DNA from 3 places in the Nocardiopsis moroccensis genome. Region 2 is predicted to be linked to each of the others. Evidence: predicted binding sites of a transcription regulator. Region 2 holds the regulator's gene; each other region holds the start of a gene.
What was found. Region 2 encodes LexA, which represses DNA repair genes until DNA is damaged. Its sites were predicted from a motif close to TCGAACANNTGTTCGA; they were not measured.

Region 1: a site for LexA is predicted at 8,828-8,843, ahead of ruvC (crossover junction endodeoxyribonuclease RuvC). Genes of this name have one in related genera too.
Region 3: a site for LexA is predicted at 4,604-4,619, ahead of ACUKCB_RS14300 (DUF6504 family protein). Genes of this name have one in related genera too.

The regions. Positions count from the first base shown of each region.
Region 1 is NZ_CP199747.1:557,422-567,703, reverse strand. It holds gene ACUKCB_RS02345 (GNAT family N-acetyltransferase) at 1-393, opposite strand, end outside; gene ACUKCB_RS02340 (hypothetical protein) at 545-760, shown strand; gene ACUKCB_RS02335 (SDR family oxidoreductase) at 821-1,570, opposite strand; gene ACUKCB_RS02330 (RrF2 family transcriptional regulator) at 1,639-2,115, shown strand; gene ACUKCB_RS02325 (RelA/SpoT family protein) at 2,198-4,381, opposite strand; gene ACUKCB_RS02320 (adenine phosphoribosyltransferase) at 5,021-5,581, opposite strand; gene yajC (preprotein translocase subunit YajC) at 5,707-6,072, opposite strand; gene ruvB (Holliday junction branch migration DNA helicase RuvB) at 6,399-7,520, opposite strand; gene ruvA (Holliday junction branch migration protein RuvA) at 7,553-8,170, opposite strand; gene ruvC (crossover junction endodeoxyribonuclease RuvC) at 8,259-8,807, opposite strand; gene ACUKCB_RS02295 (NUDIX hydrolase) at 8,996-9,817, shown strand; gene ACUKCB_RS02290 (molecular chaperone DnaJ) at 9,906-10,282, shown strand, end outside.
Region 2 is NZ_CP199747.1:3,073,011-3,083,292, forward strand. It holds gene ACUKCB_RS13680 (CBS domain-containing protein) at 1-147, opposite strand, end outside; gene ACUKCB_RS13685 (vitamin B12-dependent ribonucleotide reductase) at 267-4,271, opposite strand; gene nrdR (transcriptional regulator NrdR) at 4,376-4,873, opposite strand; gene lexA (transcriptional repressor LexA) at 5,561-6,268, shown strand; gene ACUKCB_RS13700 (alpha/beta hydrolase family protein) at 6,326-7,417, shown strand; gene ACUKCB_RS13705 (hypothetical protein) at 7,451-7,672, opposite strand; gene ACUKCB_RS13710 (RNA-guided endonuclease InsQ/TnpB family protein) at 7,669-8,280, opposite strand; gene ACUKCB_RS13715 (helix-turn-helix domain-containing protein) at 8,277-8,519, opposite strand; gene ACUKCB_RS13720 (helix-turn-helix transcriptional regulator) at 8,574-8,771, shown strand; gene ACUKCB_RS13725 (hypothetical protein) at 8,889-9,542, opposite strand; gene ACUKCB_RS13730 (hypothetical protein) at 9,539-10,111, opposite strand; gene leuS (leucine--tRNA ligase) at 10,236-10,282, opposite strand, start outside.
Region 3 is NZ_CP199747.1:3,208,855-3,219,136, forward strand. It holds gene cobT (nicotinate-nucleotide--dimethylbenzimidazole phosphoribosyltransferase) at 1-1,795, opposite strand, end outside; gene ACUKCB_RS14290 (peptidoglycan recognition protein family protein) at 2,256-3,374, shown strand; gene ACUKCB_RS14295 (GNAT family N-acetyltransferase) at 3,573-4,175, shown strand; gene ACUKCB_RS14300 (DUF6504 family protein) at 4,232-4,519, opposite strand; gene ACUKCB_RS14305 (serine/threonine-protein kinase) at 4,873-6,699, shown strand; gene ACUKCB_RS14310 (serine/threonine-protein kinase) at 6,881-9,106, shown strand; gene ACUKCB_RS14315 (quinone oxidoreductase family protein) at 9,210-10,175, shown strand.

The DNA of each region.
Region 1 (10,282 bases), 2.5 Mb from region 2:
CTCACCGAAGACGTTCTCCTCCGCCACGGCGAAACCGGTCCTCTCCGCGAGCGAGCGGAGTTCGTCGTCGCCGTCGAGGACCAGCAGGTCCACGGCGGCGCCACCGACCCGGGCCATCGCCCGGTCCAGGAGCGCGGCCCCGGCCCCGGGGTCGGCGGAGGCGCCCTGGATGGTGATCTGGCTCCGGGGGAAGAGGGCGTTGGGCTCCTCGGCCGCGGCCCAGGCCACGGGTTCACCGTCGCGGCGGGCCAGGACCGTGTTGTCGGATGAGAGCTGCCCGGTGGCCAGCTGCCAGCCGAGCCCGCCGGGGTGGGGACTCAGCGGCCAGAGCCGTTGGGCGAGCAGTTCCAGGGGACGGGCGTCCTCGGCCCGGAGGGGGCGGAGTTCGAGCACGGGGCCTGCCTTCTCGTGGGGGACACGGGCGGGCTCACGCTAACCGCCGGTGTCCGGGGGCACCACTGCTTTTCCGACAGGCGGGGTCCCGACAGGACACGGTGGTAGCTTCTTTGCGCAACTCCCCCCACACGGAAAGCGTGCGCCCCCCATGACCGAGAAGAACCGCAGAGTCAACAGCTACGTGGCCGTCACCGGGGTGTTCTGTGCTCTGGTCGCGATCATTTCAGCCGTCGACCCGGTCCCGGCACTGCGGACTCCGATGCTGATCGCCTGCGTGGTCGTCTTCGCAGCCATGGCCTTCCTGCTGGGCAAGGAGGCCAAGGCGCAGAAGAACCCTGAGAAGGGGGCCGACCGACAGAGCTGAGAACCGGCCCGGGGACGGTGACCGGAGCCTCCCGGGCCAGGCCACCGCCCCCCGGGAGGCTCACCCCGCCTGGGCGGCGAGCCAGTCCTCGAACGAGGTCGGGGCCACCTCGGCGTCCGCCGCGGGCAGGAGCACGTTGCCGGCCATGGAGGCGTCGAAGATCCCGTTCTCCCAGGTCGGCACGAGCTCGACCCGGTGGCCGCGGACCGCGTGGGTACGGCGGGCCATGTCGACCAGGTCCTGGGGGCCGGGCCCGGTCACGTCCCGGTGCCGCCCCCGGGGCTCGCCGGCGGCGACGCGCACCAGGATGTCCGCGACGTCCTCGGGCGCGATGGGCCGCACCAGCAGCGGAGCGATCCTGGCGACACCGTCGGTCTCTGTCCAGGAGGCGACCATGGCCCCGAAGTCGTGGAACTGGGTGGCCGGGACGATCGTGTGGGGAACCGGTCCCGCCTCGACCGCGGCCTCCTGCGCACGCTTGCCCGCGTAGTGGGCGTTCCCCCGCACCCGGTTCACGGCGGCGATGGACAGCACGACGTGATGACCCACCCCGGCCCGCTGTTCCGCTGCCAGCAGGTGCTCGGTGGCGGCCGTGAAGAAACGGACGTTCTCGGTTTCCTCCCCCGACGTGCAGTTCAGGACGTCGATCACCGCGTCGACCCCGGTCAGGGCCTCGTCCAGCCCTTCCCCGGAGAGCACGTCCACGCCGTGGCCGCGACTGATCGCGACGGCCTCGTGGCCGCCTCCGCGCAGAGCCGCCAGTGTCAGGGCTCCGATCCGGCCCGTGGCTCCGACCACCGCAACACGCATACGTCGACCTCCCGATCAATTACGGATATCAGGGATCCACAATAGCGTTAATCAGATAGACTGGACAGGTGAAACTTCCCGAGAGCTCCGAGTGGGCGCTGCACTGCGCCGCCTCCCTGGCCCAGCTCGCCCAGGAGGACACCGTCAGTACGCGCCGCCTCGCCGAGCACTTCGGGGTCCCCGCCCCCTACCTGGCCAAGCAACTCGCACACCTGGTCCGGGGCGGCGTGTTGGCCGGGACCACGGGGCCGCGGGGCGGCTTCCGACTCGCCCGGCCGGCCTCCCGGATCACGGTGCTCGACGTCATCGAGGCGGTCGACGGCGCCGCCGACCCGTACCGGTGCCGCGAGATCCGACAGCAGGGGCGCGGGGCCCTGACCGAGGAGGACTGCCGGGAACCGTGCGTCCTGGCCGTGACGATGCGCCAGGCCCACCAGGCATGGCGGTCCAGCCTGGCCGCGGTCACCCTGGCGGACGTCGTCGGCACCCTCGCACCGGGTGTCCCCGACCGCACCCGACGGCTGCTCACCGGGACCGAGGACTGACGCCTCCGCCGTCAGCGGCCGGACACGGCTGCTGCACGAGCGCGCCAGCGGCCCGGCCGGGGCCCGGGTCCGGCCGGCCTCCTCAGTTGCGGACGCGGAACACGTCGTAGACGCCGTCCACGCCGCGGACCGACCGCAGGACGCTGCCCAGGTGGGTGGGGTCGGCCATCTCGAAGGTGAACCGGCTCTGCGCCACCCGGTCCCGGCTGGTCTGCACCGTCGCGGAGAGGATGTTGACGTGCTGGTCGGAGAGCACCCGGGTGATGTCCGAGAGCAGCCGGGAGCGGTCCAGGGCCTCCACGTGCAGGGCGACGAGGAACATCGAGTCCTCGGTGGGCCGCCATTCGACGTCGACCATGCGCTCGCGGTCCAGGCTGGCGGCGTTCACACAGTCCTGGCGGTGCACCGACACCCCGTTGCCCCGGGTCACGAAACCGACGATGTCGTCACCGGGCACGGGCGTACAGCACTTGGACAGGCGGGCCCAGACGTCGGCGTCGCCGCCGGCCACGACGACCCCCGGGTTCCCGGAGCGCTGCCTGGTGGTGGCGACCTTGGAGGGCAGCGCGGACTCGGCGATGTCCTCGGTGTGGCTCTCCAGGCCCCCCATGGAGTCCACGAGCTTGCTGACCACGCTCTGCGCGCTGACCTGGCGCTCGCCCACGGCCGCGTAGAGGGAGTCGACGTCGGGATAGCGCAGGTCCCTGGAGAGGGCGATGATGGTCTCGCCGCTGAACAGGCGCTTGACCGGCAGTTCCTGCTTGCGCATGAACTTGGCGATCTCGTCCTTGCCCCGCTCGATCGCGGCCTCGCGGCGCTCCTTGGTGAACCAGTGCCGGATCTTGTTACGGGCCCGTGCGCTCTTGACGAAGTTGAGCCAGTCGCGGCTGGGGCCGGCGTCGGGGTCCTTCGAGGTGAGGATCTCGACGGTCTCGCCGTTGTGGAGCTCGTTCTCCAACGGCACGAGGCGGCCGTTGATGCGGGCTCCGACGGTGCGGTGGCCGACCTCGGTGTGCACGGCGTAGGCGAAGTCGACGGCGGTGGCGCCCTGCGGCAGGGAGATGACGTCACCACCGGGGGTGAAGACGAACACCTCCTGCACGGACAGGTCGAAGCGCAGCGACTCCAGGAACTCGCCCGGGTCCTTGGTCTCCTGCTGCCAGTCGATGAGCTGGCGCAGCCACTGCATGTCGGCGGTGCCCTTGGACTTGGCCTCGCCGGCGGAGGTGTTGCGGTCCTCCTTGTACTTCCAGTGCGCGGCGATGCCGTACTCGGCGCGGCGGTGCATCGCACGGGTGCGGATCTGCAGCTCGACCGGGTTGCCGGAGGGGCCGATGACCGTCGTGTGCAACGACTGGTACATGTTGAACTTCGGCATCGCGATGTAGTCCTTGAACCGGCCGGGCACCGGGTTCCACCGCGCGTGGATGGTTCCCAGGGCCGCGTAGCAGTCCCGGACGCTGTCCACCAGGACCCGCACCGCGATGAGGTCGTAGATGTCGTCGAAGCCCACGTTGCGGGCGATCATCTTCTGGTAGATCGAGTAGTAGTGCTTGGGCCGCCCGCGCACGGTCGCCTTGAGCTTGGACTCGCGCAGGTCGCCGGAGACCGCCTCGATGACCTCCTGGAGGTACACGTCGCGGCGGGGGGCGCGCTCGGAGACCAGACGGGCGATCTCGTCGAAGCGCTTGGGATAGAGGGTGGCGAAGGCCAGGTCCTCGAGCTCCCACTTGATGGTGTTCATGCCCAGACGGTGGGCGAGGGGGGCGAAGATCTCCAGGGTCTCGCGGGCCTTCTTCTCCCGTTTGGCCTTGGCCGGGAGGTAGCGCAGGGTCCGCATGTTGTGCAGGCGGTCGCACAGTTTGATGACCAGGACGCGGATGTCGCGGGCCATCGCCACGACCATCTTGCGGACCGTCTCGGCCTGGGTGGCCTCGCCGTACTTGACCTTGTCCAGCTTGGTGACGCCGTCGACCAGTTCGGCGATCTCGTCGCCGAAGTCCGCGCGGAGCTCGTCGAGCGAGTACTCGGTGTCCTCGACGGTGTCGTGCAGGAGCGCGGCGGCCAGGGTGGCCTCCTGCATCCCCAGTTCGGCGAGGATGGTGGCGACGGCGAGCGGGTGGGTGATGTAGGGGTCGCCGCTCTTGCGCTTCTGGTGACGGTGGTGGTGGGCCGCGACCTCGTAGGCGCGTTCGATCAGCCGTACGTCCACCTTCGGGTGGGTGGCGCGCACGGTCTTGATCAGTGGTTCGAGCACCGGGTTCATCGTCACTCCCCGCTGGGCCCCGAGTCGGGCGAGCCTTCTGCGTACTCGCACGGTGGAGGGTGTGGTGGAGGCCGCCTGGCCTCCCGGGGCCCCCGGCCCCGAGACGTCGGAGGGCGCCGCTTCGTTCGCGGCGCCCTCCGGGCGGTCCTGCTGTGGTCTTTTTCCGGCCGGTACACCGCGGCCGTCCGCGCGCCCTCCAGGCGTGCCGGTACCCGGAACACCGGCGGCTCCCGGACCGTCGGCACGGGAGGCGGCGGCCGTCGGAACCCCGGGGGCCCCGCTGCCCGGCCCCTGCTCGGACACCGCCCCGGTCGAGACCACTTCGCTTGGCATGCCTACCTCCCGCGGATCCGCCCGGTGGAGCCGACGTGACCGTCCGGCTCGCCTCCGGTGCACGTGCGTGTCATCAGGGCCAGTCATCGACGCGGCCGCCGCGGTCACCTCTCCCACCAGTCTAGTGGGACCGCCCCCACCTGCGCGGGGAGCGATCCGGCCCCCTCGTGTCCCCTGGTACCGACTCGGAGGTACGCGCAGTGACACAGGTCACCAGGTACGTCACACCGAGTGCTGGAGTACGTCAACAAGGACGGCCTGTCGCGGTATTCCCCGCGGGGTGCGACAGGCGCGGCGAGGTCGGCCTCAGACCGAAAGGAGGGTGTGCAGCTCCACGTCGGGCATCTTCCCGCGCCCCTGAAGCGCGGAGAGCTCCATCAGGACGGAGAATCCCACGACCGTACCACCCGCCTTGCGGACCAGTTCCACCGCGGCCCTGCCGGTGCCGCCGGTCGCGAGGACGTCGTCGACGACGAGCACACGGCTGCCCGGGGTGATCGCGTCGGCGTGGATCTCGACGGTCGCGGTGCCGTACTCCAGATCATAGGCCTGGTCGATGATGTCCGAGGGCAGTTTCCCGGCTTTGCGTGCCGGGACGAAACCCGCGCCCAGCGCCATGGCGACGGGTGCGCCGAAGATGAACCCCCGCGCCTCCAGCCCGACGACGTGGTCGATCCCGGCCCCCCGGAAGGGCGCGGCGAGCCCGCGCACCGCGGCCGCGAGGGCCTTCGGCTCGTTGAGCAGGGGCGTGATGTCCTTGAACAGGATTCCCGGCTGCGGGAAGTCCGGGATGTCGCGGATGCTCGCCTCGATGAGGGCGAGCTCGGCGGTGTCCGGGGCGTCCGGGACCGCGGTGTCGTCGGGCATGGCTGGCGGGGCCTTCTTCTGGTGGGTCGATCGGCTGTGCTGTTCGGCCGTGGCCAAGAACAGCGGTACCGGCCCCGGGTGGGGGCCGGTACCGAAGTCTGTGATGCGCCGGGGGTCGGCCGCGGTCAGCCCTTGGGCTTGTCGTCGTCGCCGAAGTCGGGACGGTCCTCGACCGGGGTGTCGTCGGCGGCGGGGGTGATGACCTCCCCGACACCGGCCTTGAGCATCCGGATACGGGTGCCGGGGGAGATCTCCAGCAGTACGTCCTGCTCGTGGATCTCGACCACCGTGGCGAAGATACCCGCCTTGGTCATGACCTCGACCCCGGGCTGCAGGGAGCTCTGCATCTGCGTCTCCTGCTGGCGGCGCTTCTGGTTCGGGCGCCAGAACAGGAGCCAGAAGACCAGGAGGATCAGCACGAACGGGAGCATCATGCCGATGAGGCTGCCCTCTCCCTGGGCAGCGTCGGCGAGAATGTAAGTGCCCTGCACGGGGGCGTCCTTCCTGACGTTTCCTGTGGCCGACGTCTGTCGGCTCGGACACCGCGACGACCACCTTCTCGGGCAGCTCCGGCCACGGCGGCCGGAAGCGTACCCGGTGGGTACAACGCGCGGGGGCACGAACTCGTTCCGCCGGCGTCGGACGACACCATACGAGGCTGTTGCCCCGCTTTGGCTGCGTTCGTCACAGTTTACGTGGCGCTGATCACCAGTAACCCACCAGCAGAGATCAGGGGGCTAACGGTTCGGCCCCGGTTCACGCGCACGCGCTTCATTGTGCCCGGGTCGGAGCCCTCTGTGAAGGCTCCGCGCCCCGGTCAGGGGCTGTCCTCGCCCTGCTCCTCGCCGACCCGTCGCGCCTCGCCCCGGTCGCCACCGTTCCCGGTGGAGGTGCCCGTGTTCCCGCCGACGGCACCCATGGCGGCCCCGAAGGCGGCGTCGGGCGGCGGAGTGAGGCCCATGTGGGTCCAGGCCATCGGCGTGGCGACCCGGCCGCGCGGTGTGCGGGCGAGGAAGCCGGAGCGGACCAGGAAGGGTTCGGCGACGACCTCCACGGTCTCGGCCTCCTCCCCCACGGACACCGCCAGCGTGGACAGACCGACCGGTCCGCCGCGGAAACGGTTCAGGAGCACGTCCAGGATGGCCCGGTCCAGACGGTCCAGGCCCAGGGGGTCCACCTCGTACAGCTCCAAGGCGGCCCGGGCGTTGGCCAGCGTGAGACGACCGTCCCCGCGGACCTCGGCGTAGTCGCGCACGCGGCGCAGGAGCCGGTTCGCGATACGGGGTGTGCCCCGGGACCGGCCCGCGATCTCGCCGGCGGCCGCCGCCTCCAGCGGAGCCCCGAGGAGCCCGGCGGAACGGTGCAGGATCTGCTCCAGCTCGGCGGGCTCGTAGAAGTCCATGTGCGCGGTGAAGCCGAAGCGGTCGCGCAGCGGCGCCGGGAGCATGCCCGCCCTGGTGGTCGCGCCGACCAGGGTGAACGGGGCGATGTCGAGCGGGATCGCGGTGGCTCCGGGCCCCTTGCCGACGATGACGTCGACCCGGAAGTCCTCCATCGCGACGTAGAGCATCTCCTCGGCCGGGCGGGCCATCCGGTGGATCTCGTCGAGGAAGAGGACCTCTCCCTCCTGGAGGGTGGAGAGCACGGCGGCCAGGTCGCCGGAGCGCTCGATCGCGGGCCCGGAGGTGATCCGCAGGGGCGCGCCGAGTTCGGCGGCGATGATCATGGCCAGGGTGGTCTTGCCCAGACCGGGGCCGCCGGACATGAGGATGTGGTCCGGGGCGCGGTTGCGCCGCTGAGCGCTGTGCAGGACCAGGGAGAGCTGCTCGCGCACCCGGTGCTGACCGACGAATTCGCTCAGCGCCTTGGGGCGCAGCGCCCCCTCGATCTGGTGTTCCTCAACGTCGGCCTCGGGTGAGACGGCGTCGCGCTCGTACATGGGGGGCACCCCTTTCCGGTGTCCTGGGCGGTCTAGGCGCGGCTGAGCCTGCGCAGGGCACTGCGCAGCAGGACGGTGACGTCGCTGGTGTCCTCGGCCTCGGCTGCGACGGAGGACGCGGCGGCCTCCGCGTCCTTGGCGGACCAGCCGAGGTTGACCAGGCCGGAGACGACCTGCCCGCGCCAGGCCCCGTTGGGCTGGGCGCTGTCCGGAGCGTCGACGGGGGGCAGGTTCCCCTCGCTCAGGGCCGGGGCGTCGAGCTTGCCGCGCAGTTCCAGGACGATGCGCTGGGCGCCCTTCTTACCGATGCCGGGCACCCTGGTCAGGGCCGCGGTGTCCTCGGTGGCCACGGCCTGGCGCAGACTGTCGGGGCTGTGCACCGCGAGCATCGCCAGGGCGATGCGCGGGCCGATACCAGAGGCGGTCTGGACCTGCTCGAAGAGGTTCTTCTCGTCATCGTCGGCGAACCCGAAGAGGGTGAGGGACTCCTCGCGGACGACGAGGCTGGTGGCCACGGTGCCCTCCTCCCCCACGTGTAGGCGGGACAGGGCGGAGGGGGTGCACTGGACGGTCATGCCGACCCCGCCGACGTCGATCACGGCGCTGCCGGCGCCGCGTGCGGCCACCCGGCCGGTGAGGAACGCGATCATGTCGTGTGGGCACCGGGAGGGGTGCCCGTCTCCTTCCTGGGGGCGGTACTGCTGCCTGTTTCTTCCCGTGCCGTCCGGACCGGCGGGATCAGCGGCCGCGCGCTCGGCGGGCCAGTTCGACCTTGCGGGCGAAGTCCTGTTGGGCCTGGGCGACCCGGGCCTGGGCCCCGCCCCGCCAGATGTGACAGATGGCCAGGGCCACCGCGTCCGCGGCGTCGGCCGGTTTCGGCGGCCCGTCGAGTCCGAGGATACGCGCCACCATGCTGCCGACCTGCTTCTTGTCGGCACGGCCGTTGCCGGTGATGGCGGCCTTGGCCTCGCTGGGGGTGTGGGTGGCGACGGGCAGCCCGCGGCGGGCGGCGCACACCAGGGCGATGCCGCTGGCCTGGGCGGTGCCCATCACGGTGCTGAGGTTGTGCTGGGCGAAGACCCGCTCGACGGCGACGGCGTCGGGTTCGTACTCGTCCAGCCACTCCTCGATTCCGCGTTCGACGGCGACCAGGCGCTGCGGGAGCTCGGTGTCGGCGTTGGTGCGGATGGCGTCGGCGGCCAGGAGGCGCAGGGGACGGCCGATGGCCCCCTCGACGGCGCCGACACCGCAGCGGGTCAGCCCCGGATCGATTCCCAGCACGCGCACGTCGCCACCCGACTCTCTTCTCGAACGTTCGTTCGCACCATGCTAGCGGCGGGCGGTGACGTGATCCGCCGCCCGGCGAGGCGTGTCGGCCGGAGGGGGTGGACGGGAGGATACACCGGTGCTAAGTTCAACTCAGTACGAGAAAAACTCACTTTGAGATCAACTGGAGGGAAGCGGTGTCCGAAGGGATCGACGGGCGACGGGATGACGGCCGCCCGGACGCGGAAGGGTACGACGCGGCCGACGAACACAGGTTCCTGGCCGACTACGACCCGAACGCGTTCGCACCCGCCGCGGTCACGGTGGACGTGGTCGCACTGACCATCCGCGACGGGCTCCCCCACGTCCTGCTCGGCCGCCGCGCCCGGCACCCCCAACGCGGCCGGTGGGCCCTGCCCGGCGGGTTCGTCCGAGCCCGGGACGGCGCGGCCGGACCGGCCGACCCCGACCTTCCCGACGCCGCCCTGCGCGTACTCACGGAGAAGACCCCCCTGCCCGCCGAGATACACCTGGAGCAGCTCGGCACCTACGGCGCGATCGAGCGGGACCCCCGCATGCGGGTGATCTCGGTGGCGTACATGGTGCTGGCACCCGACCTGCCCGACCCGCGCACCGGCCGCGACACCGCGGAGGCCGCGTGGGTCCCCTGGACCGCCCTGGGTTACGGCGAGGGGGCCGACGCCGGACACGAACTCGCCTTCGACCACACACGAGTCCTCCGCGACGCCGTCGAACGCGCCCGCTCCAAGCTGGAGTACACCGCCCTGGCCACCGCCTTCCTCCCACCCGTGTTCACCATCACCGAGCTGCGCGGGGTGTACGAGGCGGTGTGGGGGCGCACCCTGCACGCCGCCAACTTCCACCGCAAGATCCTCGCCACACCGGGGTTCGTCGAGGACACCGGAGAACTGGCCGGCCGCGGAGGCTCGGGGGGAGGCCGACGCGCCCGGCTGTACCGGGCGGGCGGCGCGGCCCTGCTTCACCCGCCGCTGCTGCGCGGCACCCAGTAGCCCGCACCGGACGGCGGAACCCGATGAGCGGACACCCGGTGAACCGTGCGTGCCACCCCCGCGGAGAGCGGATGAGCAGGGAGAGCAGATGAGTACCGAGCAGCACGTCCCAGGCGGTTTCGACGCCGCCCTGCACGCCCTCGGTCTCGCCGCGGATCCGGCCGCGTTGTTCGGCCCCCTGCCCGCCGACGGCGGCACGGTACCCCCGGTCGCCACCGCCGAGTACCGACGTCTGGCCCGACTGCTCCACCCCGACACCGCGCCCGCCGGCCGCACTGCCGAGGCCGGGGCCGGGTTCGCACGACTCACCGAGGCGTGGCGGCACTACCGGCAGGCCGCCGAGGGCGGCCTGGGGCTCGACGACATCACGTTCACGACCCGGGAGCGGACCTACCACGTGAGCCGGGGCGGCGCCCTGGCCGGCGGAGACGTCGCGGACCTGCACGCGGTGCGGTGGCGGGAGGG
Region 2 (10,282 bases):
GCCGGCGAGGCTTCCGTCCCCGGCCGCGACGACGATGGCGCCGATGTTGTGGCGGGCGAGTTCGGTGAGCAGTTGCGCGACGGTCGCCTCCGGGGCGACGCTCACCACCTCCGGGCCCTTGGCCCGGAGGATCGCGGCTATCAGCATGGGACCACCTTCCGCTGGCTGGCGCCGGGTGCCGAAGGATTACCCGCTTCCCTCCCCCGCCAACCACAGGTGTGGACCACAGCGGTCTCCCCGGGGCGGCGCACCGCCCCGGGGACGCCTCAGCTGCAGCCGCTGGTGGCGCCGCAGCCCTCGCAGGCGTAGCAGCTGCCGGCGGGCCGCATCCTGGTGCCGCAGGTGATGCACAGCGGGGCGTCGGCCATGAAGCCCTCGGCCCGCGGCGCCTCGGCGGCGGGCTCGCTCCGCTCCCGGCGCGGGGTGTCCGGAGCCGGTTCGGCGGAGCCCGCGGACTGTGCGTACGACTCGACCTGAGCGGCGACCTGGGCCGGGTCCTCCCCGTTCAGCCTGGCCTCGCGCTCGGAGGCGGACAGCACCCCCAGAGCGGCCCGCTCCTCGTAGGGCAGGTGGTCCAGGGCCAGTCGGCGGAAGATGTAGTCGACCACGGACTGCGCCATCCGGATGTCCGGGTCGTCGGTCATCCCCGCCGGGTCGAAGCGCATGTTGGTGAACTTCTCCACGTAGGTCTCCAGCGGCACCCCGTACTGGAGGGCGATGGAGATCGCGATGGAGAAGGCGTCCATGACCCCGGCCAGGGTCGAACCCTGCTTGCCGAGCTTCAGGAAGACCTCGCCGAGGCCGTCGTCCGGGTAGGACCCGGCGGTGATGTAGCCCTCGGCACCGCCCACGGAGAACGAGGTGGTCTCACTCGGGCGCTTCTTGGGCAGGCGGCGCCGGACCGGGCGGGCCACCTGGGCGTCCGCGGGCGTCTCATCGGCCGCGCTCTCGGTCCTGCCGGTGGACAGCGGCTGGCCGACCTTGCAGTTGTCGCGGTAGACGGCCAGGGCCTTGAGGCCCAGGCGCCAGCCCTCGTGGTAGATGTGCTCGAAGTCGGCGACCGTGGCCTCCTCGGGCACGTTCACCGTCTTGGAGATGGCCCCGGACAGGAAGGGCTGCACCGCGGCCATCATGCGCACGTGGCCCATGGGCTGGATGTAGCGGCGCCCCATCGCGCAGTCGAACACCTCGTAGTGTTCGGGCCGCAGGGTCGGTGCGTCCTCGACGTGCCCGTTCTCCGCGACGTACTCGACGATCGCCTCGATCTGCTCGTCCTGGTAGCCCAGGTTGCCCAGTGCCCGCGGGATGGCCCGGTTGACGATCTGCATGGATCCGCCGCCGACCAGCTTCTTGTACTTGACCAGCGAGAAGTCCGGTTCGATCCCGGTGGTGTCGCAGTCGAGCATGAATCCGATCGTCCCCGTGGGCGCGAGGAGGCTGGCCTGGGCGTTGCGCCAGCCATGGCGCTCACCGACCTTGAGGCACTCGGCCCACTCGACGGTGGCGGCGGCGTGGATCGGCTTCTCCAGTGCGCCGACGGTACGCAGGTCGTCGTTGGCCGCGGCGTGCTTGCGCATCACGCGCTTGTGGGCCTTCTCGTTGCGCGCGTACCCCTCGTAGGGGCCGACGACCCCGGCCAGTTCGGCGCTGCGGCGGTAGGCGGTACCGGTCATCAGCGAGGTGACCGCGGCGGCGACCGCGCGGCCCCCGTCGGAGTCGTAGGCGTGGCCGGTGGCCATGAGCAGGGCGCCCAGGTTCGCGTAGCCGATGCCCAGCTGGCGGTAGGCGCGGGTGGTCTCGCCGATGCTCTCGGTCGGGAAGTCGGCGAAGGTGATGGAGATGTCCATCGCCGTGATGACCAGCTCGGTGAGCCTGGTGAAGTTCTCGACGTCGAAGGTGTCGTCCTCGCGCAGGAACTTCAGCAGGTTGATCGAGGCGAGGTTGCAGGAGGAGTCGTCCAGGGACAGATACTCCGAGCAGTTCGCGACGACCGTGCCGCCAACGATGTAGGAGTGGTTGCGCGGCTCGGTGAGGTTGTAGGTCGTCTCGAAGCCCCGGGACTCGCGTGAGATCAGGCGGACGGTCGTCCGTGTGTTGTAGGTCCGTCGGTGGTCCAGGGCCCCGCCCAGTTTCTCGCGCTTGCTCTCCAGGGAGAAGCTGATCAGGGCGGAGTAGTCCAGCATGGACGCAGAGGAGATGCGCAGGTCGTAGAACGGCCCGTCACTGCCGTAGGTGGCGGTCGTGCCGTCCTTGCGTGTATAGGTGAACGTGTCCGGCCTGTTCTGGCTCGTCCGGTAGATACGGCTCGCGATCCCGAACGGCGCCAGGAGCTCCTGCACGTCCTGGACCAACTGCTCGGATCGGCTTCCCAGACCGACGTAGCGGGTGCCGTTCACCTGCTGGTCCACCGCGCACCCGTCGGCGTCGAACAACCCCTGCAGGAAGTCCAGCACGGTCTCCTCTGAAGCCTCGAACATCGCGGGCGGCACGGTCTTGCCGGCGGCGTGCGCACCGAGTCCGAGGGCCTGGACGAACGCGACCATCGCCCGCCGGGTGACCCTGAGCTGCTGGGTCCCGTTGGGCTGCACGCTCGGCTTGCTGCGGTGCCCGGTGAGGCGCTCGATCAGGGCTTGGTGCCGGGGCAGGACCTCGGCCTGTTCCTCGGCCGTCCCGTAGACGGTCACGGCCTTGGTGTCGCTGACCGAACCGTCTCCGACCAGCCAGCCCAGGTAATGGGCCAGGTCCGGGTCCTCGTCCCACTTGTTCGGCAGGTTCAGTTCCCGCACCCCGGACCGGGCCGCGGCCTGACGGGCCGCGTCCAGGGCCGCGGCCGGGATCTCCTGGGTCGGGTTGGACCTGGGGGCGTACTGGAAGGAGCGGACGACCTGGTCCTCCTGCGTCAGATCCTCAGCGTGGACCCAGCCGCGGTTCCCCGTCCACACGCGGTGGCCCGGCGTGCAGCGCAGGACGGAGCCGTCCGAGAACCGCAGTTCGAGGACCTCGTTGGTGCCGGTGACCATGTACTGGGTGGGAACGGTGGCCACCACCGCGTCCCCCGGGTCCTCCTGCGCCGTGACGTCGTTGGTGTACACCGCGAAGGTCTCACCCTGCGCCGCCCTGCGGACGAGGTCACCGATGGGAACGTGTCCCCGGTCGGTCAACACCTTCTGGTCAGCGGGAAAGCATGGGTTGCTTGCGCTGATTCGCCCGGTTTCGGGATTGGTGTGCCAGTCCTGGATGGCGCCGTCGTACTGGATGCCCGGGTCCGCGCACTCCCAGGCGGCCCTGGCCATGCGGTGGAAGAGGTCCTTGGCGTCGACGGTGGCGATGACCTCACCGGTGGTGCGGGAGGTCAGGCCGAACTCGGAGCCGGTGTCGACGGCGCGCATGAAGGCGTCGGAGACCCGGACGGAGTTGTTGGCGTTCTGGTACTGGACGCTGAACATGTCGTCGCCGCCGAGGTCCACGTCGAAACCGGCGTCGCGCAGGGCACGGATCTTGTGCTCCTCGCGGGACTTGGTCTCGACGAAGTCCTCGATGTCGGGGTGGTCGACGTCCAGCACGACCATCTTGGCCGCCCGGCGGGTGGCGCCGCCGGACTTGATGGTCCCGGCCGAGGCATCGGCACCGCGCATGAAGGAGACGGGCCCGGAGGCGTTGCCGCCGGAGGAGAGCAGCTCCTTGGAGGAACGGATGCGGGACAGGTTCACACCCGCGCCGGAGCCGCCCTTGAAGATGAGCCCCTCCTCCTTGTACCAGTCGAGGATCGACTCCATGCTGTCGTCGACGGAGAGGATGAAGCACGCGCTGACCTGGGCCCTGGCCGAGGTTCCGACGTTGAACCAGACCGGTGAGTTGAAGCTGAAGAACTGGTGGGCCAGGGCGTACTTCAGTTCGTGGTCGAAGACCTCGGCGTCCTCCTCGGAGGCGAAGTAGCCGTGGGCGCGCCCGGTCTCGGTGTAGACCCCGACGACGCGGTCGATGAGCTGCTTGAGGCTCCACTCGCGCTCGGGGGTGCCGACGGCGCCGCGGAAGTACTTGCTGGCCACGATCTGGGTGGCGTTCACCGACCAGGAGGCGGGGAACTCGACACCGCGCTGCTCGAAGTTGACGGTGCCGTCACGCCAGTTGGTCATGACGACGTCGCGGCGTTCCCATTCGAGGGTGTCGTAGGGGTGCGTGTCCGCGGTCGTGAAGACCCGCTTCACCTTCAGGCCCTTGCGCGGGCCCTTTCCCTTGCGTCCCGTGGGACCGCTCGTGGTTTCCGTCATGGCGGCGACTCCCCGAAGTGCTGTTCGTGCGCGGACCTGCGGTGACCGCGCGGGTGTCCTTGCTGTCGCTGCGACCCCGGACGGTTCGGTGAACGTCCGGTCCGTCAGGGGGCGGTGTCGGCCGTGGGCCTGGCCGCCCGCGAGTCGTCCTCGTCCTCGCGGTCCCTGCGCAGGCTCGCGATCTCGGCCTCGAAGTCGGCCAGGCTCTCGAAGCCCCGGTAGACGCTGGCGAAGTGCAGGTAGGCGACCTCGTCCAGGTCCCGCATCGGCCCGAGGATGGCCAGGCCGATCTCGTGGGCCGGCACCTCGGCCACCCCTCTGCCGCGGATCTCCTCCTCGACCTGCTGGCCGAGTTTGGCGAGGGCGTCCTCGGAGACGGGACGGCCCTGGCAGGCCCGGCGCACCCCGGCGATGATCTTGGTACGGCTGAAGGGTTCGGTGACCCCGGAACGCTTGGCCACCATCAGCAGGACGGTCTCCTGGGTGGTGAAACGGCGTTCGCAGACGGGGCAGGACCGGCGGCGGCGGATGGCCGCACCGTCATCGGTGGACCTGCTGTCGATCACCCGGGTGTCCGGATGGCGACAGAACGGACAATGCATCCCGGTTCACCTGGCTTCCCTCTACCCGACCAACAACCCTCAAGGTCTACTTAACCACAATTTCTGGACCACGACCCCCTGGGCGACACCAGATGTTGTGGTCGAACCTAGAGGCCTGCCGGAATGCCCGCAACCTTGGCGGCGGCGTGTCCGGTGAAGGGGCCGCTTCCGGACGGCGGGGCGGCGCACGGGTTCCCGGCGCGGGCGGGGGCGGAAGGGGCGGCACCGGCCGCCGACCCCAAGGATAAGGGCGTCGGAGCAGGAGGTTCCCCGACGCCACACCCCGGTACGGCACGGGCTCCCCCGGCACCGGTCCCACCTGCTGTCGGCGGCGGGAACCACCGCGGACACGAGACGAACCCCATACCCGGATCGGCCCGCCCGGACCGGTTCCGCGAACCTCTTCCCGCATTCGGGGGACAACGACGGGTGAACACGTGTACACACATAAGCGAAGGCCATCAGAAACGGGTCGTGAAAACACAATGAGATATCCACACGTCCTCGAACGCTTGTTTGATATCACCGTGTGCAACGACTAATGTTGACCTTGATTTCACGCCGGTTTCGCCGTCACGTGGACCACCAGGTCGGCGCGGTCGCGGGCCGGTACTGGCCAGACGATCAGGCCCTGACCGAACCGAACGCCGAGGAGGCCCGGCCGTGCCGGAGGAGAATCCCGGAGCCGTGGGCTCCGGACCCACCACCGTTCTTTCGCCTGTGGGTGACACGGGTACTGCCACGCCCGAAGCCCCCAAACTCACCGCACGCCAGCAGAGTGTTCTGCACTGCATCCAGCGGTACGTCCGGGACCACGGTTACCCGCCGTCCATCCGGGAGATCGGGGACTCGGTCGGCCTGTCCAGCCCGTCCAGCGTCGCGCACCAGCTCAAGGTGCTCCAGCGCAAGGGCTACCTGTACCGCGACCAGAACCGACCGCGCGCGGTGGAACTGCGCACGCCGGGCCGCGACTCCGCGCAGGCCGTGCCTGCGGAGGAGCTCGCCGCCGGCCCCGCACGGGCCGCCTCGGTCCCGCTGGTCGGACGGATCGCCGCCGGCGGCCCGATCCTGGCGGAGGAGGCGGTCGAGGACATCCTCGCCCTGCCCCGCCAACTGGTCGGCGAGGGCCGGCTCTTCATGCTCACCGTGGTCGGCGACTCGATGATCGACGCCGCCATCACCGATGGTGACCTGGTGGTGATCCGTCAACAGCAGGACGCCGAGAACGGGGACATCGTCGCGGCGCTGCTGGACGACGAGGCGACCGTGAAGGTGCTGCACCGCGAACCGGACGGGCACGTCTGGCTGATGCCGCGCAACGACGCCTACGAGCCCATCAGGGGCGACGAGGCCACCGTCCTCGGCAAGGTCGTCACGGTCATGCGCCGGGTCTGATCCCTCTCCGACTCCCGGCCACGTCGGGGGCGGCCAGCGGGCCGATACGCTGAGGGCGTGTCGACACCTGCTTCCGCCCCCGCGCTCTCCCGGCGCACCGGCCGCCCCCGCACCGCGCTGGCCGCGGTGCTGGTCACCGGTGCTCTGATCGCCACCTCCTGCACCCCCGCCGACGACGACGGGCCGGCCCTGCCCGGCGCGGTCGGGCACGAGCGGGAGGTCTCCTTCCACGGGGGCGGGTTCACCGTGCCCGGCACCTTCACCGCTCCCGCCCACACCGGTGACGAGGCCGTCCCCGGGGTGCTCCTCGTCTCCGGCAGCGGCCCCACCGACCGGGACGGCAACAGCCAGACCCGTCCCGAAGCCGACACCAACCTCAACCTCGCCCGGGTCCTGAGCGGAGCGGGCGCGGCCTCCCTGCGCTACGACAAGTTCGGCAGCGGGGACCCCGCCGACATGGACGAGGCGGAGCTGGAGGCCCTGGAACGCCCGGTGGACCCGCTGGTCTACGACCAGCAGATGGCCGCCGCCTACGAGGAACTGCTCGCCCAGCCCGAGGTGGACCCCGAGCGCACGGTCATCCTGGGCCACAGCGAGGGCGCCCTGTTCGCCCTGCGCGCCCACGAGGTCCTCGACGCCGAACCCGCCCTCGTGCTGGCCGCCCCGCCCGGCACCCGCATGCTCGACCTCATCGACCGGCAGCTGACCGAACAGGTCCGTACCGGTGAGGCCCGTGGCGCGGTGGGCACGGCGGGGGCCGTCCAGATGCTCTCCGACACCCGGGCGGCCCGGGCAGCGATCCGCGACGGCCGGGAACTGCCCCCGGGGGACGCCACCGGTCTGTTCAGTCCGGAGAACGAGGACTACCTCGCCTGGATCGACTCCTTCGACCCGGTGGAGCTGGCCTCGGACCTGCCGTCCCGGACCCCGGTCCTGGTTCTGTGGGGTGAGGAGGACGCCCAGGTGACCGGCGAGGAGGTGGACCGGCTCATGACCGGTCTGAGCGACGCCGAGCGGGTGGACCTGCCCGGGGTGGACCACGTCCTGCGCGAATACGACGACTCGCCGGGGGCCGCGGCTCCCGACGCCGACCGGCCCTTCTCATCCGAGGTCGCCCCGGTGGTCGAGGAGTTCCTCGACGGGCTGTGAAGTCTCCCCCGCGTGAACGCGGGGGCTTCCAGCTCAGGGTTTCCCATGCGGGTCGCCCTTCCGCTTCGGTTGACGCTTCGCGGGCCGTTGTCGGCCTCCACGTCCTGCCACGCCTCTTCCTTGCGCGGGTTCTCGAAGCGCCGCCTGTCGGGCGGCGTGGTCGATGTTGTGGGCGGCGTTGGTGTCGGCGTTCCCGACCCATCCGCAGGTGGGGTTCTGGCAGACGAAGGACGCTCGGCTCTTGCGGTTCCTCACATCCGAGAACCCGCACCGGTGGCACCTTGGGAGGTGTGCGGGGCGGGGACGACAACCACACGGCCGCCGCGTTCGGTGGTCTTATAGAGCAGTTGGGCGTGGAGCTGGTGCCATGCCTCGCCCTGAATGGACCGGTTCAATCCGGCCTTTTGGGCGACGTTGCGTCCGGGGTTGTCGACGGTGCCGCGCGCGGAGCGGGTCATCCCGGCGACGTTGAGGTCTTCCAACCCGATGAGACTGTAGGCGTCGGCGATGGCGCGGGTGGTCTGATGCTGCCAGTGCGACCTGCGCCGCGCGAAGCGGGCTCGCAGGGAAGCGATTTTGTCATAGGTGGCCGTGAGCCGGTTACTGGTCCTCTCACCCGGCTTTCTGGCCCGGCGCCGGCGTGCGGCCTTGCGCTCCAGGCGGCGGAGGCGTTCGGTTTCCTTGGGGCGCTCCCACGGGGTGTGGGTGTGGTGGGTGCCGTCCGACAGGGCGAGGGCCACCGCGATGCCTCGGTCGATACCGACGGTGGGGCCGGGGTGGGGTACGGGGTGGGGCTGGTCCCAGTGGGTGCGCAGCACGATGTGCCATCCGTTGGCCTCCCGCACCAGACGGGCGCCGGTCACGGTAACACCTGTTGGGCGGCTTGAGCGGGCAGAGCGGCAAGGAAGCCGATGTCCTTGCGGGCCTGTTTGATCACCTCGTCGGCGTCCTTCAAGGACACCCGCCGGTTCTCCGAGCCCATGGTCCACCACTCATGCAACAGGTTCCACAGGGCGCGGGCGGCGTGCGCCTGCCCGTCCAGCACCTGGACCTGTTCAGGGGTCGGGTACAGGCGGTGCTTGATACCGCGCTGGATCTCCACGTCCACCCACTTTACCCAACTCTCTTGGGTAAAGCTTACCCTACGCTGTTGGGTATGGAGTACTTGACGACCAAGGAAGCCGCTGAACTGCTCGGAGTGTCTGAGCGGACGGTCTACTACTACGCTCGGGACTACGACGACTTCCCCGAGCCGGACCGCTTCGGTCGCACCCTCATGTGGCAGGGCGATCCACTGGAGGAATGGCGCCACAGACACCCCCTCAAGGAGCAACGCGATTCACCCCCGGCCTGAAGGCCGGGGCACTCTCGCTGACCTCCGGTGGTCGACCGCTCCCCTCCGCCGGCGGACCGCGCCGGCGCTACCGGCCGTGTCCGGCGGGAGCCCGCCCCGGAAGAGGCCGGGCGCGCCTCACTCGGGTTCGGGCAGCTGGTCGACGACGGCGCGCGCGAGGCGTTCGGCCTCCTCCGCGGCGAGGTCGCCGTCGACCGAGTCAACGGCGTCGTAGTCGGTGGCGGCCGTGTAGCAGGACTCCAGGTACAGGTTGGAGACCCGCACGGCGACGCATCCGACCTCGAAGGCGCCCTCCTCGACCCAGGTGAGGGCCTCGTCGCCCAGACCCTCGACCGGCTGGGGGTCGCTGCGCTCCGCGGTGGCGCTCATGGTCTCCGCGGCGGTCTTCTCGCCGCCCTCGACCGGTGCGGCGATCAGGACGAGGGTGGCGGCGGCCGGAACGGACTCCCCAGCTCCCTCGGGGGTGGCCCATCGGCACTGCCAGCCCGTCCCGAAGGAGTCCTGGACGGTGCCGACGGTCTCCTCGATCTCGGTCTCGTAGCCGGGCACGAGTTCAGCCAGGACCTCCGTCTCCCCGATCTCGCACTCGGGTGCCGCCTCGAAGTCGCCGTTCTCCACACCGTTGTGCAGGAGGTACCAGCCGAGCCAACCGGCGAGACCCAGCACGGCCAGGACGAGGACGGCGAGGAGGGCGATGGCCAGGCCCCGGCTCTGCGGTGGGACAGCCCCGGGGTCCTCGGGGGTGGGGCCGCCGGGAAGAGCCGCGCTCACAGCGCCTCCCCGAGCAGGTCGGCGAAGGCCACGGTGGTCTCGCGTGCCTCCTCGAAGGGGACGGGATCACCGTCGGCGACCCCGCTGTAGGAGACGCGGACGAGGAGGTTGTCGGTGCGGAAGGCGAGTTCGGCGGTGCCCGGGACCTGTCCGCGCCACACCTGGCCCTCGGTCCCGGCTCCCAGGACGACCTCTTCGCCGCGCGGGGGGACCACGGCCGCCTGCGCACGGGAGGCCGACTCCTCGCCGGTGACGGCGGGTTCGGCGGAGGCGTCGGTGAAGCGGGCGGACAGGTTGACGCGCAGGACGCCCTGCCCCCCGTCGGTCCGCCCGGCCGAGGTCCACACGCACACCGTGCTCTCACCGCCCGGCAGGGGACCGTTCCCGGCCGACTCCAGGACGGCCTCGGGCAGGGCCTGGGCGACCGCTTCCTCGGGGACCACACCGCACTCGGGCGCCGCGGTGTGGGCGTCGTCGTCCCGTGGCTGGTCGGGGTCGTCCCCGGCGAACCGGAGTCCTCCCGCCACCGCGACGGCGGAAACCACCGCCGCACCCGTACCGATGATCACAGCCCGCACCCAGGGTCGGAGTCCACCCGTCGCAGAGCCCACCCGGCCACCGCCTCCCAGTCAGTTGTCACGCCAACGGTAGGGGGCGGTGGCCGCGGTCGCGACCACCGCCCCGCGAGAGGTGTCAGCCGACGACGATGTTCACCAGCTTGGGCGCCCGGACGACGACCT
Region 3 (10,282 bases), 140 kb from region 2:
CCCGGGCGACCTTGCGGGGCAGCAGCCCGGCCGCTCCGGGCAGGTCGCCGACCACGCCGACGTCCACCACGGTCACCTCGGCGCCCACCTGCTCGGCGAAGGCGTTGACCACGGCCCCGCCGTCGAGGAAGTTCTGCACCATCTGCGCGGTGACCTCCTGCGGCCAGGAGGTCACCCCCTGGGCGTACACCCCGTGGTCACCGGCGAAGACCGCCACGGCGGCGGGTTCGGGCACCGGCGGCGGGCACTCCCCCGCCAGCCCGGCCAACTGGACCGAGACCTCTTCGAGCAGCCCGAGGGAGCCCTGGGGCTTGGTCATCCGGGCCTGCCGGTCTCTCGCCTCCTCCACGGCTCGGGCGTTGAGCGCTCCGATGGCGGCGATGGTCTCCTCCAGCAGGGTGGTCGGCTCGTGGCCGGGCAGACCGCGGCGACCGTAGCGGTCGCGGTGCACCGCCCAGGACAGGGGGCGTCCCTTCGCCCAGCCGCCGAGGCCGAGTTCGGGTTCGGTGGGGAACTCCTCGACGTAGCCGACACACAGGTAGGCGACGACCTCGAGGTGGGCGGGGAGTTCGAGGGCTCCGGCGACCTCGCGCTCGTCGGTGACGGCGACCCAACCGACCCCGAGCCCTTCCGCCCTGGCGGCCAGCCACAGGTTCTCGACGGCGAGCGCGGCGGAGTAGGAGGCGGGCCGGGAGTGCCGGCCCGCGCCGTGCGCGCCCCTGCTCGGGTCGACGGTGACGGCGATGTTGAGCGGGCTCTCCAGGACGGCCTCGACCTTGAGGCCGGAGAAGGCGTGTGCGCGGGGGCCGGGTCGGGCGCGGGAGCGGGTGTCGCGCTCGTTGCGGGCGAGGTCGCGCACGCGCGAACGCAGTTCCCGGTCCTCCACGACCAGGAAGTCCCACGGCTGTGTGTGCCCGACGCTGGGTGCCTGGTGGGCGGCCTCCAGGACTCGGGTGAGCACGTCGGCGGGGACCGGGTCGGGCCGGAAGCCCGCGCGGACGTCGCGGCGTTCGCGGATGGCGCGGTAGACGGCGGCGCGCTCGGCGTCGTCGAAGGCGTGGCCGCCGTGGCCCCAGGCGTCGCCGGTAGGGGCCGGGGCGGCCTGGACCGGCCGGGGCCGGTCCTCCTCGGGCGCCTGGGTCTCCTCCGGTTCGGCCCGCTGCTGCGGTCCGGTGTGCTGCGGCTCCGGGAGGGGCGCCGCTGCTTCGTGTGCGTGCACGGTCTCGCTCTGCTTCGGCTCGGTGGTGATGGGGTTCTCGTCCGCGTGGGCGGGGTCGGCGGGCGCGGACTCGCGGGTCCCGGCCGGGTGGGCCGGCCCGGCCTGGGGTTCGGGCTGCCGGGGTTCGGGCTGCCGGGGTTCGGGCTGCCGGGCCCCGGTGTCCCGGGGACCCCCTCGGAAGGGAATGACGTTGAACCGGGGGTCGTTCACGGGTGCCGCCGGGGCGGATGCCGGCGCGGCGGGGGCCGCCGGGGCGGAGGTCTGCGCGAAGGGGGCCGGGGGCTGCTCCCCCGGCTGTTCGGGCTGTGCGGGAGCTTCGGCCTCGGGGCGCGGCGGCTCGGGCGGAGCGGGCGGTGTCTCCGGCTCCTGGAGGGGGCGTCGGAAGGGGTTGCCCGGAGCAGCGGCCCTCGGCTCCTGCTCCTGCTCCTGACCCGTTCGGGTTCCCCTACCGCTCTCCGGCAGTCCGTCCAGGAGGCCGCCCAGCCCCGGGCCCAGGCCGGGCGCGGGACGGTTTCCACGCCATCGCGCACCCTCCTGGTCGCCGCGGCGGGCGTCCTCGCGGTCATCGTTGGTCATGATCGCTCCCGAAGGTTCAAGAGGCCTGTGGGCTGCCCGTTTCCACCTGGTCCGACATGGATCCGGCCCAGCGTAGTCCGCGGTGTCCGCACCGCTCACACGGGTCCCCCGGCCCGGGGCGCAGCCTGCCCCGGTACGAACACCGGGGTCCTCAAGTCAGGACCAACTGTGCCAGAGTCCGCACGGCCGCGTGCTGGCCGCCGGGGCCGGCCCCGGCGGCGCCTCGACGCTGCCCGGGCGGCGCAGACCGTGCCGCGCGTTCCTGGGGAACTCGTGGCCCGAGAGGTTGTCGTGGCCCAGGAGACCACTGTGACCAGCGGGTTTTCGGACGGGGGCGAAAGCGCACTACGGCACCCCGCACCCCACACGGGGAGTGCTTTGGGTCACACCTCTGTGGCACTCTGTTCCGGTGCCCGCACCCCCTGTCCCGGGAACCACCCCAGAACGGAACGGATCACCCATGCGTCGGCGTACCTTCCTGACCAGTGCCACCGCGGCGGCGGGCCTGAGCGCTCTCGCTCCCGCCCTGGCCGGCCCGGCCGCGGCTTCGGACACCCGCACCGCCCCCAGGGTCCTGGCCGCGCGGGCCACCGCCACCGGCGCGGTCGTGCGCCCCGAGCACCGCTTCGACCTCGTCTCCGTCGCCCACCGCCCCGAGGCCCTCGCCCGGGGCTCCGAGGCCGCCGCCGTGCGCTTCGAGACCGCCGACGGGGTTCTGGGCGACTGGCAGGACCTGCACCCGCACACCGGCGGCCCCGAGCACCTGCCGCCGTCGGCCTCCGCGCTGGTGCGGGCACCCGAGGGCGCGGTCGGCTACCAGGTGCGCGGCGCGGACGGCGCCGACCTGGCCGCCGTGAACGTGCGCGACGGCGAGGAACTGCGGTTCGGCGGCCGGGAGCGGGTGTCGCTCTCGGCACGGGACCAGGGGGTCACGACGCTCTCCGGGGGTTCGGCGCTGCGCGTACGAACCCGGGCGGGGTGGGGCGCCGACGAGTCACTGCGTTTCGACGAGGAGGGCAACGACCTGTGGCCCGCCGAGTTCCACCGGGTCCAGGCGCTGACCGTGCACCACACGGCGATGGCGACCACCGGCGACCACGCCGCGGACGTACGGGCGGTGTACCACCTGCACGCGGCCGAACAGGGCTGGGGCGACATCGGCTACCACCTGTTGGTCGACCCCCGGGGCGTGGTGTACGAGGGGCGCCACTCCGGCGGCGGCCTACCGATCTTCGACGGGCTGCCGCTGCCCGGTCTGGCGAGGTCGGTGACGGCCGGGCACGCGTTCGGGTTCAACCACGCCAACATCGGGGTGTGTCTGCTCGGTGACTTCACCGGGGAGCTCCCCACCCGGGCGGCCCAGGACTCGCTCGTGGACGTTCTGCGGGTGCTGTGCGCGCTGACGGGTGTGGACCCGGCCGAACGGATCGAGTACGTGAACCCGGTCACCGGGGCGGTGACCCCGCAGGAGGCGGTGGCGCGGCACCGGGACTGGCTGGACACCGAGTGCCCGGGCAACGCCTTCGCGGAGGCGTTCGACACGGTGATCCGGCAACGGGTCGTCGACGGCCGGCTCTGAGCCGGAGCGCCGACACCCCCGTGCCGCCCGCGGCACGGGGGGAGGCGCGGTGACGGACCGCGGCGCGGGCACTCCCGCGAGGCCCCGCTGCGGCTTCGGCGCGGAGGGCCCCGGCGGTCGCGCACACCGGCGGGGCGCGTATCGTGATCGCACCCCAGCGCGATGCCCGCAGTCCGAAGCACAGAGGGAACACCCGTCATGGCCACCGTCCAGAGCGCTCCGATCATGCCCGCGGTCATCTTGGAGACCGATCGGCTGCGCCTGCGTTCCCTGCTCGAACGCGACATCGAAGACGTGTACACCTCGTGTGTGGACCCCGAGTTGCAGCGGTGGATCCCGCTCCCCGCCCCGGGGCGGGAGTACACCCGGGAGACGGCCGAACACTTCTGTCTGAACGTCGCCCCGGCCATCCGTACCGGCGGTGACGGCCAGCAATGGGCGATGGTGGACAGGGAGAGCGGCAGGTTCACCGGTTCGGTGGCGCTGATGCGCACCCAGTGGCCCGCCATGGTGACCGAGATCGGCTACTGGGTCTCGCCGTGGGGCCGGGGCCGCGGGTACGCCGCCGAGGCCGTGATCGCCGTCTCCCGGTGGGCCCTGGACCAGGGGTTCCAGCGGGTGGAGCTCAAGGCCGCCACGGCCAACACCGGATCGTGCCGGGTGGCGGAGTCGGCCGGGTTCGTCCGGGAGGGCACCGAACGCAACGCAATGCCGCTGCACGAGGGCCGTTCCGACCTCGCGGTGTTCGGTCTCGTGCCCTCGGACGTGCGACCCCAGGACCCGACGACGGCCCGGGTGTGACGGGGCCGCCGACCGCACCCGGCCCCGTCCGGGCCCCGGGCGGCCCCGTCTGCGGTTCAGCCCCACACCCGGGAGAGCAGCCACCCGCCCGTCGCGGTGTCGTGGCGCAGTTCGTACACGCCCTGCGCGTAGGCCGATCCGGCCTCCACCCGCCAGTGTCTGTGCTCGGGCACCTGGGAGCCCGAGCCCGGGGTCCAGCCGCCGCGCAGGGTCACCCAGTGGTCGATGATCCTGCGTATCCCGTACACCCTGCCGTTCCAGGTGAACCGGCTGGGCCGCCCGTCAGCCTCGACGACCGTGACCTCCGCCCCGTAGTACCGCCCCACGACAGCTCTCCCCAGCATCGACCGATCCCTGTGTCTGGCGTCCGGACGCGTGCGCGGGCACACCACCGGCTGGCCTGCCCGTGGGGAAGTACGGCCAGGCTTTCGAACGTGCATTCGAATACTAGCGAAGGCAGGGGGCCCGTGGAACTGTTTCCGCGCTTTCGGCATCACCACCAGTGACAGCGGTACCGGCACGGACCGATCGCCACGGACCGTGCCCGGGTCCCCGGCAGCGGACGCCCGGACCGGGGCCGGCAGGGCCACCGGCCCCGGTCCCTGCCCCGGACTCGGTATTGTGGCCGCCACCCCGCAGCCGTCCCATCGCCCCACCTCCCGGGCCCAGCACACCCCTCGACCCCCATGAGGACCCCATGTCGAACGGGCACGACAACCCCGCCCCACAGCATCCGGACGACCCGCGTGAACTGGGCGGGTACCGGATCCTGCGCCGCCTCGGACGCGGCGGCATGGGCACCGTCCACCTGGCGCAGGCCCCCTCCGGTGCTCAGGTCGCCCTGAAGGTCATCCACCCGGACCTGGCCGAGGACGAGTCCTTCCGGCTGCGCTTCGCCCGGGAGGTCGCCTCCGCCCGCCGGGTCGCCCGCTTCTCCACCGCCGGGGTCATCGACGCCCGCCTGGAGGGCGAACCCCTCTTCGTGGTCTCGGAGTACATCCAGGGACCCGACCTGGCCCGGGCGGTACGCCGACAGGGCCCGATGGCCGGCGGCACCCTGGAGAGCGTGGCGGTGGGCGTGGCCGCCGCGCTGGCCGCCATCCACGGGTCGGGGATCGTGCACCGCGACCTCAAGCCCGCCAACGTGCTGCTCTCCCCCGTGGGGCCCAAGGTGATCGACTTCGGGATCGCCCGCGCCCTGGAGGGAAGCGACGACCTCACCCGGTCCAGCCAGCTCATGGGCACCCCCTCCTACATGGCCCCCGAACTGCTGCACGGCGAACGGGCGACCCCGGCTGCCGACGTCTTCGCCTGGGGCTGCCTGGTGGCCTCCGCCGGAACCGGCCGCGCACCCTTCGACGCGGCCACCGTGCCCGCGGTCCTGCACAACATCTCCACCGCCGCACCCCGGTTGACGGGGCTCGACCCGAAACTCCTCCCCCTGGTGACCGCGGCCCTGGACAAGGACCCCGCGCTGCGGCCCACCTCCCAACAGATCCTGGACCGGCTCGTGGGCCACCGGGAAGTGGCCGACAGCGGCCATCCGGCCCCCGGCGACCGGACGCCTCCCCCACCGGAAACCCCTCCCGCTCCCACGGAGCCCGGCCCGGCCGGTGACCAGTCCCCGCCCGCGAGCCCGCGGCCCTCCCGCCACAGGGCGCTGATCGGCGCGGGTGCGGGGGTGGCCGCCCTGGGCCTGGTCGCCGCGCTCCTGTACGCCCTGCTACCGGACGACGAGGAACCGCCGCAGAACCTCCGCAACCTCTACCGCAGCGACTTCGCCACCAACCCCGACTGGGGAAACAACATCCACGACGAGCAGGAGGACCCCTACACCTCCGGTTACCTGCCGGGAGAGGGCCTCATGATGGCCATGGAGCCCGCACAGGAGTCCGACCCATCGAGCGGCCGCAACTGGCAGGCCCCCGCGGTGGCGGGGGTCCACTCCGCCGACCGCCTGCTCATCAGCACCGGGGTCCGTGTCGAGGAGGGGTACGACTACCTCAGCTTCGGAGTGCGCTGTGTCCGGTACCTGCACCCGGCCGACGCCGACCTGTCGGACGAGGGCCCCTACCCCGACTACCCGGACTACGAATACGTGCTCTCCTACCGGGCCTGGCTGCGCGCGGACGGCGCCCAGGCCACCATCTCCAAGTGGTCGAGCGACGAGGAGACCCACGACCTGGCCAGCGGGAACGTGGCCGAGTTCGACCCCTACCCCGTACTCACCCAGGACGCGGGCGATGACGGGCGGGGCGCCGAGGGGGCCGAACCGGTCAGCAACTCCGTCAGGTTCGCCTGTGAGTTCTCCGAGGAGGACGGCGGGGTCCCCGTCGCCGAGCTGCGTCTGTGGGTCAACGACCGGCTCGCGGTCAGCGCGACGGACGAGGAGCCCTACCCGGACGAGTACGCGGACCACCAGGTCGTCCAGCGCCAGGCCATCCACTACGACCGCGGGCAGAGCAACAAGCCGCTCCGCGTCCTCTTCGAGGGCTTCAGGCTCGACGAGATCGTCGGGCAGTGACCCCCGCACGGCCCTGCTCGCGCACCCCTCGACCCGACCGTGTACCCCAGCCGTTACCACCGCGGCGGCCGAACCGCATCCCGGCCGGAAAACGACCGGGAACCACCGGAGCACGTGGGCGTATCGACATCGGTACGCTGTTAGCCGCGAAGCACACGATCCATACGAGGGACCCCCAACTGTGACGTCCAACGGGCACGAAAGCGGCAAACCCCTGCGCGCGGGGGACCCGCGCGAACTCGACGGTTACCGCATCGTCAGTCGCCTGGGACGCGGCGGCATGGGCACCGTCTACCTCGCCAAGGACGCCGCCGAACGGTCCGTGGCCGTCAAACTGATCCACCCCGACCTGGCCGACGACGAGTCCTTCCGGCTGCGCTTCGCCCGCGAGGTCGCCTCCGCCCGCCGGGTCGCCCGCTTCTCCACCGCCGGGGTCATCGACGCCCGCCTGGAGGGCGAACCGCTGTTCATCGTCTCCGAGTACGTACCCGGACCGAACCTGGACGAGGCGGTCCGCAGCGGCGAGCCGATGCACGGCGGGACCCTGGAGGGCCTCGCCATGGGTGTGGCGGCCGCACTCACCGCCATCCACGGGTCGGGGATCGTGCACCGCGACCTCAAGCCCGCCAACGTGCTGCTCTCCCCCGTAGGGCCCAAGGTGATCGACTTCGGGATCGCCCGCGCCCTGGACGACTCCAGCGGTGCGGTCACCCGGTCCAGCCAGCTCATGGGCACCCCCTCCTACATGGCCCCCGAACTGATCCTGGGCGAGCAGGCCACGGCCGCGGCCGACATCTTCGCCTGGGGCTGCCTGGTGGCCTTCGCCGGAACCGGCCACGCGCCCTTCGACGCGGCCACCGTGCCCGCGGTCCTGCACAACATCTCCTCGGCCCAGCCCAGGCTCGACGGTCTCGACCCGAGTCTGCTGGACCTGGTCGGCTCCGCCCTCGACAAGAACCCCGGAAACCGGCCCACCTCCCAGCAGCTACTGGCCCGGTTGACCGGCCAGCAGGACCCCGAGGAAGCGGAGATCCGGCGCACCATCACCACCTCGTGGGCGCCGCCGAGCAGTTCCCCGGTGCCCGGGCGACCGCCGGAAGCCGCCGGGCAGGAGCTGCGGGGGCAGACCGCCGAGGGCCCCGTCACTCCGGAGGACCGGCCCGCGCAGGTGCCGCCCACCCAGGCGCTCTCCCAGGCCGGGCCGGTGCCCCCGACCCGGCACATGCAGCCGCAGATGCCGCCCGCCCAGCAGGGGCAGCCACTCCCCCAGGGGCAGTACCCCCATCCGAACGCCCCGCAGTCCGGCCCCCAGCAGGGTGTACCGCAGAGCCAGATCGGCCACGGAGGGCCGAGCGGCGGCCACCCGTCCGTTCCGCCGTACCAGCGGCCGGGCCGGCCCCAGTACGGGCAGGCACAGTACGCCCAGACCCCGTACGGGCAGGCGGCCCGACACGGCCAGACCCCCTACGGGCAGTCGCCGTCCCACGGCCGGCCCGCCCACGCCGCCCACAGCGGACCCGGCGGGCCCAGCGGCCCGCAGCAGCCCCCGAGCGCCCGGAACGGCGGCAGGGGCCCGGGCGGCCGCCGCAGGGCTCTGCTCGTCGGCGGAGCCGCGGCCGCGGTCCTGCTGGTCGTCGGCGTCGGCGCCACCGCTCTGCTCTCCGGCTCGGAGGACCCCCCGGAGAACACCACGAGCATCTACATCACCGACTTCGCCACCGAACCCGACTGGTCCGGTATCGGTGTCTTCGACCCGGGGGATTCGGACGGCTACTGGAACGAACAGAACGCCGTGGTGCTCCAGCACGATCCCGGTGACAGTTCCTACGAATCCCGCGGCACGGTGGCCCCCTACGACCGGCAGACCCCGGACCGCGTCCTGGTCAGCACCAACCTCGCGCCTCTGGAGGGCCCCGGCGAGAGCAACTTCGGGGTGCGCTGCTGGGACCAGGACGGCGATGACGAGCGCACCATGTACGAGGCCCTGCTCCGCTTCGACGGCCAGGAGGCGCAGATCCGCAGGGTGACCGAGGAGAGCGGCAACAGCGCGATCGCCGAGACCACGGACGTCAGGGGCTTCCAGACCTACGACCTCTTCGACGAGGACTCCGTGGCGAGGGGCCTGCCCTACGAGGTACGGACCGACGACCTGGTCACCAACAACCTCAAGTTCTCCTGCGAGTACGTGGCCGAGGACGGCGAGGAGCCGTTCATGGACCTGCGCATGTGGGTCAACGACGAACTCGTGCTCTCCGCCACGGACGAGCCGCCGCTCCCCGACGACAGCGGCCTGGACGACGAGGACCGGCGCCGGGTCGGCATCGTGATGCGCCCCGGCGCGGGTACGGAACCGATCGCCTCCCTGTACACGGACTTCGCCCTGTACAGGATCAACGTCGAGGGCTGAACAACCGCCGGCCCCGGACAACCTCCCCACCCCGAACCCGCACCGAGAACCACACACCGGACCGGTACCGGACCCCGGAACCAGCCACCGACCGAGGAGAACCATGCGTGCGATCGTGATCGAAGAGTACGGCGGCCCCGAGGTCCTGCGGCTGACCGAGACCGAGGCTCCCGAACCGGGGCCGGGCGAGGTCCTCGTGGACGTCGAGGCCCGGGGCGTCAACTTCATCGACCTCTACCAGCGCAGCGGCGCCTACCAGGTGCCCCTCCCCTACGTCCCCGGCATGGAGGCCGCCGGTGTGGTCGCGGCCCTGGGCGAGGGCGTCACCGACCTGCGGGTGGGCCAGCGGGTGGGCTGGGCGATGGCCCCGGGCGGGTACGCCGACCGGGCCGTGGTGAAGGCGTCCCTGCTCGTGCCGGTGCCCGACTCGGTCTCCGCGGACCAGGCCGCCGCGCTGTTGCTCCAGGGCATGACCGCCCACTACCTCACCCACTCGGTGCACCCGGTGGCCGAGGGCGAGACCGTGCTGGTGCACGCCGCGGCCGGCGGGACCGGGCTGCTCCTGACCCAGCTGGCCAAGGCACGCGGCGCCCGGGTCATCGGCACCGTCTCCACCGACGCCAAGGAGCGGATCGCCCGCGAGGCGGGAGCCGACGAGATCATCCGCTACACCCGGGAGCCGGTCGCCCCGGCCGTGCGCGAACTCACCGGGGGCGAGGGCGTCGCGGCGGTCTACGACGGGGTCGGCCGGGACACCTTCGACGCCGGCCTGGACTCCCTGCGCCCGCGCGGTGTGCTGGCCCTGTTCGGGCAGTCCAGCGGACCGGTCGAGCCCGTGGACCCACAGCGGCTCAACAAGGCCGGAGCGGTGTACCTGACCCGGCCCTCGCTCGCCTACTTCGTGGCCGACCGCCAGGAGCTGCTGGGGCGCGCCGACGACCTGTTCGGTCTGGTGGAACAGGGCCGCCTGGACGTGCGGATCGGCGGCCGGTACGAGCTCGGCGAGGCCGGCCGGGCGCAGAGCGACCTCGCCTCCCGGAGCACCACCGGCAAGCTGCTGCTGGTCTGAGCCGAACGGCCCGGGCGGACGGCCCGCGACACGGTTTCGACACGAACGGCGGTGGCGGCCCCTCCTGGGGGCGGCCACCGCCGTTGCCGTCCGTCCCGCCCGACCGC